2 regions of the Geodermatophilus sp. CPCC 205761 genome follow, and region 2 is predicted to be linked to the other one. Evidence: predicted binding sites of a transcription regulator. Region 2 holds the regulator's gene; the other holds the start of a gene.

Region 1 (5,090 bases), on a different contig from region 2:
CGGGAGAACTCCGAGACCTCCTGCTGGCGGCTCTCCACCCGCTTGCCCGACGTCATCAGCTGCAGGTAGTCGATGACCACGAGCTTGAGGTCGTTGCGCTGCTTGAGCCGCCGCGCCTTGGCCCGGATCTCCATCATGGTCATGTTGGGGGAGTCGTCGATGTAGAGCGGCGCGTCGGCGATCTCACCCATCCGGCGGGCCAGCTTCGACCAGTCCTCGTCCGACAGCGTGCCGGCGCGCATGTGGTGCAGCGGCACCTTCGCCTCGGCTGACAGCAGACGCATCGTGATCTCGTGCTTGCTCATCTCGAGCGAGAAGATCACGGCCGGCATGTGGTGCTTCACCGTGGCCGATCGCGCGATGTCCAGTCCCAGGGTCGAGTTGTGCGTCGGGATGAAGCTGCGGCCGGCGAGGAAGAGGTGGTCCTCCGCGTCGACCTGGATGCACCGGACCGGCACGCTGGCGATCGGCCGCACGTCAGTGATGAAACGGACGCCTCTGGCCGTGTAGGTGCGGGCACCGCGCTCCTTGTGCAGGAGCTTCTTGCGCTCCAGCCGGAACACCTCGTCGTCCGTGCTGAAGGTGAGCGTGTAGCAGATGGACGACTCCTCGGTCCGGCCCTCCACCCGCTTGCGGCTCATCCGTACCCGGTGCCCGAGGCCCGCGATCAGCTCGCGGGTGTCCTCCGCCAGCCGCCGGCTCGTGACCGCGAACTGCACGGCGCCGCTCGCGGTCACGGTCCCGTCGGTGTCGAGGAGACCCGCCAGCAGCGCCCGTCGCTGCGCCACGGAGCCCCGCAAGTAGGCCAGCGGGATGTGCTTGTCCCCGAAGACGCCCAGCGACCGCAGGATGCCCTGCACGGTCCCGTGGTCCGCGCGGCAGGACTGGCACTGAGCCAGACCTGACGAGGGACCAGCACAGTCCGGGCAGGTCGCCTGCCGGCCCACGCCGCCGCTGGCGCGCAACCGGCCTCCGCAGGTCTTGCCGCACGTCTGCACCTGCGCCGTCCTGGGCACGAACAGAGCACCGCACATCGGGCAAGGGCGCGCAGCCACCGCTTCGCGGGCAGGGAGCTCGAGGGAATAGCGACGGTGGGCACCGGTCGGCGTGACGACGAGACCCTCGGCCTCGATGCAGACGGCGATCTCGGGGTCGGCGCTGGTGAAGTGCGCGGCCCGTGACGTGCCGTCACCGAGCCACACGCCGAGGGCGTACGGCGGCAGGGGCAGCTCCGCCTCGGGCAGCTCCAGCGCGGCAGCGTTGGTGACCGAGTGGTTGAGCCGGGCGTCCTTGCCGGCGCAGCGGACCGAGCGGGCCAGCGCCTCGGTCGTGCGGACGGCGGCGAACGTGCGCTGGTTCCGATAGCGGTTGTAGCCCACGCGCGCGGCCTGGGCGGACTTCCGGCTGGCCCGGTCGTCGGTGAGCCACTGGTGCTGGGCGTCGGCGACGATCACCGAGCCGTCGGAGAAGTGCACCTCGTAGCAGGGCCGGCCGGCCATCACGTCCGTGGCCGCGACGACCGTGGTCGGGCGGCCGTCGGACCCGATCACGCGATCGCCCACGCGGACCTCACCCATCGTCGTCCACCCCGTGGGCGTCGCGATCGGGGTGTCCAGGGCCAGCGCCTTGCCCACACCGGGACGCGCCGCGATGACCACCATCTGACCGGCCTGGAGGCCGTTGGTCAGCTCGTCGAGGTCGCGGATGCCGGTGGGCACACCGCGGGCGGTGCCGCCGCGCGAGGCGATGGCGTCGAGCTCGTCCATGGTGGGCTGCAGGACGTCCTCGAGGCGCGAGTAGTCCTCGCTCATGCGCTTCTCGGTGACGTCGTAGATCTCCTGCTGGGCGCGGTCGACGATGTCGTCGACGTCGCCCTTGCCCCCCGCCGCGCCGTAACCGAGCTGCACCACGCGGGTGCCCGCCTCGACCAGCCGCCGCAGCACGGCCTGCTCGGCGACGATCGCGGCGTAGTAACCGGCGTTGGCGGCCGTGGGCGTGGCCTGGATGAGCGTGTGCAGGTAGACCGCGCCGCCCATCTTCGACAGCTGGTCGGTGCGGTTGAGCTCGGCGGCGACGGTGATGGCGTCGGCCGGCTCACCCCGGCCGTACAGGTCGAGGATGCAGTCGTAGATCACCTGGTGCGCCGGCCGGTAGAAGTCGGGACCGGCGAGCACCTCCACGACGTCGGCGATCGCGTCCTTGCTCAGCAGCATGCCGCCGAGCACCGACTGCTCCGCCGCGACGTCCTGCGGCGGCTGCCGGTCGTACTCCGGCGCCGTCGGCATCGGTCGGCTGAAGTCGTCGGCCACCGCCACGGAGGTCCTCCATCCACTCACCGGCGCACCCGCGAACAGACCCCGGCCATCGGCCGGGGCCTGGTGGGGGAAGCACCAGAAACGCGTACACCTGACTCGAACGTGTGTTCGGGTCCATTGCTACTCCCGGGCACCGACAGTCCGGGCCGTCGGGAGGTCTGGGAAGGACGGTAGGAAGAGGAGACGGACCCGTCCAACACCGCTGTGCACCTCGTTCTGCACAACTTGTGGACAAGTCGGTGGACACAGACGTGTCGACATGTGGAGACAGCGGGGGACGCCGAGCGCCGCGTTCCCACATCCCCCGGCTGACCAGCGGAAAGACCACGCACCGGGTGTGGACGGGAGAATTCCCGGAGAAATCGCTGTGTCGTTCGCGGCGTGTCGCCGGAGACGCGCCACGCGCCCCAGCAGCCACACGTCCACAGCTCCCGCGGGGAGCCGTCGGAGGCCACCCTGAGCCCCGTCATCGGCGTCGCCGACCGCCGTGTCCCCGCGGCGGCGACCGAGGAGGGGAGGACCGATGGCAGTCACCCGCACAGCCGTCAACCCGTGGCCGTGGTCGGTCGCCTTCGGCTTCGACCAGGCGGCGGTGCTCGAGGGCGCCGGCCGCGTCCTGGTGTGCTCCGGGCAGGCCGCCGTGTCGGCCGACGGCACTCCGCAGCACCCCGGCGACCTCGCGGCCCAGGTGTCACTCACCGTGGACAACATCGAGACGGTGCTCCGGGACGCCGGCATGACGCTCGCCGACCTCGTCCGGATGACCGTCTACACGACCGACGTCGACGCCATGATGGGCTGCTGGGGCACCCTCGCCGAGCGCCTCGACGCCGCCGGCGTCCGGCCGACGTCGACCCTGGTGGGCGTCACCCGCCTGGCGTTCGCGGAGCTCATGGTCGAGATCGAGGTGACCGCGGTCGCCTGATCCCCGGACGCCGCGAGGGGCGCCGGACCGGAGTCCGACGCCCCTCGCGGGCGGTGCCGTGCGGCCCTCTGGTGGCTCCTTACCCGGCGACGACCTCGATGGCCATCTGGGTGGACACCTCGGGGTGCACCCGCACGGTGACGGTGTGCTGGCCCGTGGTCTTGATGCTGCTGGGCAGCTCCACCCGGCGACGGTCGAGCTCGGGGCCGCCGGCGGCGCTCACCGCGTTGACGACGTCGGCGGTGGTGACCCGGCCGAACAGGCGGCCACCGTCACCGGCGCGGGCCGGCACGCGGACCGTCAGGCCCGACAGGCGGCCGGCCACGGCCTGCGCCTCCTCGAGCGAGCGCACCTCACGCGTGGCACGCGCCCGGCGCAGCGACTCGATCTGCTTCTCGGCACCGCGGGTGGCGACGATGGCCAGGCCGCGGGGCAGGAGGTAGTTGCGGGCGTACCCGCCCTTGACCTCCACGGTGTCACCGGAGGACCCAAGACCGGTGACCTCCTGCGTCAGGATCAGCTTCTGGGTGCTCATGGTCAGCGCGCCGTCGAGGTGTAGGGCAGCAGGGCCATCTCACGGCTGTTCTTCACGGCCACGGCGACGTCCCGCTGGTGCTGGCTGCAGTTGCCGCTGACGCGGCGGGCACGGATCTTGCCGCGGTCGGAGATGAACTTCCGCAGCAGGGTCGTGTCCTTGTAGTCGACGTAGGTCGCCTTGTCCTTGCAGAACTGGCAGACCTTCTTCTTGGGCTTGCGGATGGGGGGCTTGGCCACTGGGTTCTCCAGGTACGACGAGGTTCAGGGAGAGGAACTGACGGCCCCCTGCAGGGGCCCACCGCGAGCCTGCGAGCGGTGGGGGCAGGGGGTCCTTTGCTCAGAAGGGCGGTTCGTCGGACGGCGGGGCCGGGGTCGACCACGGGTCGCTGGACCCGCCGCCGCCGAAGCCGCCACCACCACCGCTGCCACCGCCGAAGCCGCCACCGCCGCCCTCGCCGCGCGAGGCCTTGGTGACCTTCGCCGTGGCGTAGCGGAGCGAGGGGCCGATCTCGTCGACCTCGAGCTCCACGACGGTGCGCTTCTCGCCTTCCTTGGTCTCGAACGACCGCTGCTTGAGCCGGCCGGAGACGATCACCCGCGAACCGCGGGTCAGCGACTCGGCGACGTTCTCCGCCGCCTGCCGCCACACGTTGCAGCGCAGGAAGAGCGCCTCGCCGTCCTTCCACTCCTGCGACTGGCGGTCGAAGGTCCGCGGCGTCGAGGCGACGGTGAAGTTGGCGACCGCGGCGCCGGACGGCGTGAACCGCAGCTCCGGGTCCGACGTCAGGTTGCCGATGACGGTGATGACGGTCTCGCCGGCCATCGTCAGTGGACCTCGGGCCGCATCAGCTTGGTGCGCAGGACCGACTCGTTGAGGTTGAGCTGACGGTCCAGCTCGGCCACGGCAGCGGGCTCGGCCTGGATGTCGATGACGGCGTAGATGCCCTCGGCCTGCTTCTTGATCTCGTAGGCCATCCGGCGACGGCCCCAGATCTCGGTCTTGTAGGTGCCGCCAGCGTTGCTGACGACGCTCAGGAACCGCTCGAGCGAGGGCGCGATGGTGCGCTCCTCGAGATCGGGGTCGAGGATGACCATCAGTTCGTAGTGACGCACGGAGAACCCCACCTCCTCTGGTCTGGACGGCTGCAGTCGGTCTGCAGCAGGAGGGTCGTACACGCGTCGCGCGCCCCATCCCGGTGGGGACACCGGTGGAACGCGCACCGGCCAGGCTACCAGTGCCCTGGACGGGCGGCTGGCCCCCTGTAGGGTCCCGCCGCGAGCCTGCGAGCGACGGGTGTCAGGGGGTCCTTCTA
Region 2 (5,090 bases):
GCTGACAGTTCTCACGTTCCGGCGACGCTGCCGTCGGAGGCGGCCTGGGTCCGCCCCCCACCCCGCCGGCGCACGACCGGCGGGTCGTTCTGCATCCCAGGGAGCGGCAGGGTCCCGGCGGCGATGTGCCGGGCCCGCAGCTCGGTGATCTCCTTCTCGAAGTCCTCGAGCGAGGTGAACGCGCGGTAGACGCTGGCGAAGCGGAGGTAGGCCACCTCGTCCAGCTCACGCAGCGGTCGCAGGATGGCCAGCCCGACCTCGTGGCTGGGCACCTCGGCCGCGCCGGTGGCCCGGATCGCGTCCTCGACCTGCTGGGCCAGCTTCTGCAGCTGGTCCTCGTCGACCGGCCGGCCCTGGCAGGCCCGCCGCACGCCGGCGACGACCTTCGTGCGGTTGAACGGCTCGCTGACGCCGCTGCGCTTCACCACGGCGAGGACGGCCTCCTCGACGGTGGTGAACCGCCGCCCGCACGCGGGGCACGAGCGCCGACGGCGGGTCGTGGCCCCCTCGTCTGCCTCGCGCGAGTCGATGACGCGGCTGTCGGGGTTGTGGCAGAAGGGGCAGCGCACGGCGTCTCCCCTCCCCTCGTGGAGTGTGCGGCGGCGTCCGCCCGGCCAGCGGTCACGGCCGGTGGTCGACCGGACCCCTGGAGGCCGGTCTGTGGACCCTCCTGGGGACATCCGGTGGACGTTCCGGGGAGAATCTGGGGACCGGCCTGTGGACGGGCTTACAGCGGTGCAACTACTAGATGTAGGGGAACCCTAGGGCGGCCTCTACTAGATGTGCAAGCCGGGACACGCCGCCACTGTTCCGTCGAGACACTGCCGTGACCAACTGCGCGCAGCTCCCACCCGTCACGGCGACACGCGGCCGGAGGGTCGCGAAGGGCGACTCGGGGGTGTAGTGCGTGTCCGCCGCGCAGCGCGGGCGGCGCCTCCGGGGCGCCGCCCCAGGGGGTCCGTCGTGTTCGTCGACCTCAGGCCGCGGTGTGCGATCAGGGGCGAGCGGCGCCCGGCCGCGGGAGCCGGGGACGGGACACCCGGTCGGTCAACCGCATCGGCCGGGTCAGGCAGTCGGCGTCCGGCCGCGGCCGGGGCGCGACGGCGGCCGGAGAGGCGACGTCGTCGTCGGCGGCGCGGTGACGACCGGCCGGCGACGGCGCCCGGTGGCGGCCGGCGAGCAGGCCGCCCCGGATCGCGGGGAACTCGGCCGTGACGTCACCGCCGTGACGCCGACGGGGGGCGCCGGGCTCCACCGCGGGGAACTCGGGCGAGGTCAGCACGTCGGCCACGAGTTGCCTGCGGGCCGCTGCTGCGTCGACGGTGACCATGGGCGTCGCTCCGAGCGGCAGCCTCAGCAGAGTCGTCGCCGGAGCGGGGTCCGCAGTTGCCGGCTCGGCACCGGCAGCCCCGGGCAGCTCCGGCTCGGGCAGCCGCAGGTCACCCAGGTCGACCCAGCTCGCGCGCTCACGGCCGGCCACGACCGCACGCACCGACACCTCGCAGGCGCCACGCTGGTCGTGTCGCCACCCCAGGATCGCGCCGGGCCACCACGCGCCGTCCGAGTACACCTCGACATCCGGGGAGTGCTGGGTGAAGGCGGCCGAGCGCGGCTCCGAGGTGACTGACACCCGTCGACCGTAAGTCGCCGGACCGCCACTCACGGTTAGCAACTCGGTACGGACAGTTGACGAACATGGGAACCCGGCCTTGTGGCCAGTCGCCGGGTCGACGTGTCGCCGTGTCGACGACTCAGGGAAGCCGCAGCGCCTGACCGGGGACGACGACGGCGCGGTCGAGGTCGTTGAGCGCCTCGATCGCGTCGACGACGGCGCGGACGTCCTGCTCCGGCCCGGCGACCTCCGCCGCGATCGACCACACGGTGTCCCCCGCCTGGACGACGACCGTGCTCTCACCCACCAGCTGGAGGTCGCCGGGACCGCCGGTCACCAGCGGCCCCAGCCAGGAGCCCAGGGCCACCCCCACGCCGAGCGCCAGGACCGCGGACAGCCGGCGCGCTCGCCGGGTCAGCCGCAGCCCCGACGTGGCCCGGCGCCCCGGCCGGCCACACCCGCCGCGCACGGTGCGGTCCACGGCCGCCCCGGCCGTCACGGGCCGCGCGGGCCCTGCTCCCGACCGCGCGCCCGGCACACCCGGACGCGCACCGCGCGCCGCCCCCGGACGGGCCGGACCGGTCGGCACGGGCGGTCGGGCGGCGCCGACGCGCGCCTCACCCGACCGTGTCACCGCAGGACGCGGAGCGTGCTCGCGGGGTGGCCCGTCCGCCGCCGGGACCACCCGGAGACGGGGCCGCCAGGGCACCTGGACCGCGTCGTCGAACTCCAACACCGCCTGCTGCACCTGTGCCACGACCACTCCTCCCGAGGGAACTGCCGGACCATCGAACGCTTGTTCGATTCGAACGTCTGTGCGATGTCTACCGGATGGGTCCGACGAAAGCCACAGCGCTCCACCCGCACTTCGAACATGTGTTTGATCCAGCGCGTCCGGCGCGCTACGGTCCATCCCGACGGACGAGACGCGCTGCGCACAGCAGCCGGCGAGGAGGCGACGGTGGCGGAGAAGAGCGGGACGTCAGGGAATCGCCGGGGGGCGGCTGGCGCGCCGGCGACCACCGAGACGGCATCCGTGCGCACCTTCCCCGACCGGGGCGAGGCCGGGGACGGACTCACCCAGCGTCAGCGACGGGTGCTCGAGGTCATCCGCGACTCCATCGAGCGGCGTGGCTACCCCCCGTCGGTGCGCGAGATCGGCGAGGCGGTCGGGCTGTCCTCCGCCTCCTCGGTGGCGCACCAGCTGACGGTGCTGCAGAAGAAGGGCTGGTTGCGCCGCGACCCGAACCGGCCCCGGGCGCTCGACGTCCGGCTGCCCGGTGACACCGCGAGCGAGACGGTGCAGCCGGCCCCCCTCCCGGCCGTCGCCGGCGAGCAGGTCCCGGCCCCCACGTACGTGCCGCTGGTCGGCCGGATCGCCGCCGGTGGTCCCGTGCTGGCCGAGCAGGCCGTGGAGGACGTCTTCCCGCTGCCCCGCGAGCTGGTCGGCGAGGGCACCCTGTTCATGCTCAAGGTCGCCGGCGACTCGATGGTGGAGGCGGCGATCTGCGACGGCGACTGGGTGGTCGTGCGCCAGCAGCCCAACGCCGAGAACGGCGAGATCGTCGCCGCGATGCTCGACGGCGAGGCGACGGTGAAGACCTACAAGCGGCGGGACGGCCATGTGTGGCTGATGCCGCACAACCCGGCGTACGAGCCCATCCCGGGCGACGAGGCGACGATCCTGGGCCGGGTCGTCACGGTGCTGCGCCGGGTCTGACGCGGCGCCGGCGCGCCCGTGCCGCCGCCGGAGGCACGGGCGAGGACCGCCGGCCTCGTCGGGCACCGGCGGCACGGGCGAGGACCGCCGCCCGTGCAGGTCACCGGCGGGACGAGGGAGGCCCGCAGCCGCGGGTCAGTCGCGGCGGCGCAGCCTCCCGCCGATCCAGACCACTGCCGCCGCGATCACGGCGGCGACCACCCCGGCGGCGATCGGCGACACGCCTCCGCCGACGAGTCCCTCCGAAGCGGCTGCCTCGTCGCCGGCCGGTGCCGGGCTGGGGGGCTCGGCCAACGGCACGACGGTGATGTCGCTCGGCAGGCCCTCGCTGGCCACCACCACGCCGCTGCCGTCGGCCGTGAAGCTGATCGCCTCCCCCTGCGGGGACTCGGGCAGTGCGATCCGGGTCGGCTCGGCAGCGAGCGCACCCGCGACGTCGGACCCGGACAGCGGCCAGACGTAGGCGTCGGTGTAGGTCCGCAGGGCCAGGAGGCGCCCGTCCGCCGAGACCGCGCCACCGGTGACCATCAGCTGCCCGGCCCTCCCGACCGGGCCGCCGGGCGTGCCGGTCACGGTGAACTCCACCCCGGCGACCTCGGTCAGCCCGACGACGCCCGACCCGACCAGCGCGGCCACGGGCCGGAACACCTTGCTGGCACCGAGGACCTCCTTGGACACGAGGAAGGGAGTGCCGTCCGGCGCGAGGAGCAGCGCCTCGACGTCCCGGGCTCCGTCGGGAAAGGCGAGCCGGTAGACCGCCGAGCCGCCGTCGGGCCGGAGCGCCAGCAGCGCCACCGTGTCGCGGACTCCGTTGTTGTCACCGGTGTCGGCCAGCCAGACGGTGCCGTCGGCGGCGACGGCGAGGTCCTCGGGGTCGTAGGGATCGATCGGCGCGGACTGCACGGTGAGCACCTGGCAGTTCCCGTCGAGCTCGTAGACGTCGACCTGGTCGCCGCCGTCGTTCATCGCCAGCATGCGGTCCCCGACGACGACCAGCCCCGAGACCTCCGGCAGCCGCGGATCGGTGATCTGGCAGCGGGTCACTGGGCCGGCAGGGGCCTCCGTCGACGCCGACGCGGGCAGGCCGGCACCGAGGACGACTGCCCCCGCCAGCGTGATCGCCGCGACTGGACGTCGCCCTCGGACGCCGCTACGCGGTCGGTCGGCCGGCTCGGGCACGAACCCAGCGTGACAGCACGACTGCATCCAGTGCGTGAACCACGCCCAACAGCAGGATGCCGACGGAGGCGCCGACGACGGCGTCGGTGACCCAGTGGAAGTCGAGGGAGACCATCGCCACGCCGGTCGCCACCGGGCCGACGATGCTCAGCAGCCGGAACGACCGCTGGACCGGGGGGACGAGACGGAACTCCACCGCCTGCCAGCGCGCGACGCCCCACATGAGCACGGCGTTGGCCACGTGCCCGGAGGGATAGGAGGCGCCGTCCCGGTAGAAGAACGACCCGGGGTAGGCCGGGGCGGTGCGGCCGGTCCCGTACTTGAAGCCGTAGACGACGACGGTGAGCAGCGCGAGCGCCACCATCACCCGGAGCAGGGGCACCACGCTGCGGCGTCGCCAGACCAGGTGCCCGACGAGCCCGGCGAGCACGATGAGGATGAACCCGCGACCGCCGAGCTGGGTCACCGCCCAGACCGGCCAGTAGGCGGCCGAGTCCTTGAGGTCCCAGGCGCTGACCGCCTCGGACACCCGCAGGTCCATCCGCTCCAGCGTGCCGCGGCTGAGCAGGTCGACGGTGG

What was found. Region 2 encodes LexA, which represses DNA repair genes until DNA is damaged. Its sites were predicted from a motif close to TCGAACANNTGTTCGA; they were not measured.
Region 1: MY526_RS25800 (replicative DNA helicase) is a predicted target of LexA. The motif match lies at 2,412-2,427, and genes of this name have one in related genera.

What each region holds. Positions count from the first base shown of each region.
Region 1 covers NZ_JALPKQ010000075.1:4,679-9,768, reverse strand. The annotation lists gene MY526_RS25800 (replicative DNA helicase) at 1-2,315, opposite strand, end outside; gene MY526_RS25795 (RidA family protein) at 2,839-3,240, shown strand; gene rplI (50S ribosomal protein L9) at 3,320-3,775, opposite strand; gene rpsR (30S ribosomal protein S18) at 3,778-4,014, opposite strand; gene MY526_RS25780 (single-stranded DNA-binding protein) at 4,115-4,600, opposite strand; gene rpsF (30S ribosomal protein S6) at 4,603-4,890, opposite strand.
Region 2 covers NZ_JALPKQ010000021.1:27,964-33,053, reverse strand. The annotation lists gene nrdR (transcriptional regulator NrdR) at 12-569, opposite strand; gene MY526_RS14355 (hypothetical protein) at 995-1,630, opposite strand; gene MY526_RS14350 (LysM peptidoglycan-binding domain-containing protein) at 1,752-2,111, opposite strand; gene lexA (transcriptional repressor LexA) at 2,649-3,332, shown strand; gene MY526_RS14340 (hypothetical protein) at 3,468-4,376, opposite strand; gene MY526_RS14335 (phosphatase PAP2 family protein) at 4,483-5,090, opposite strand, start outside.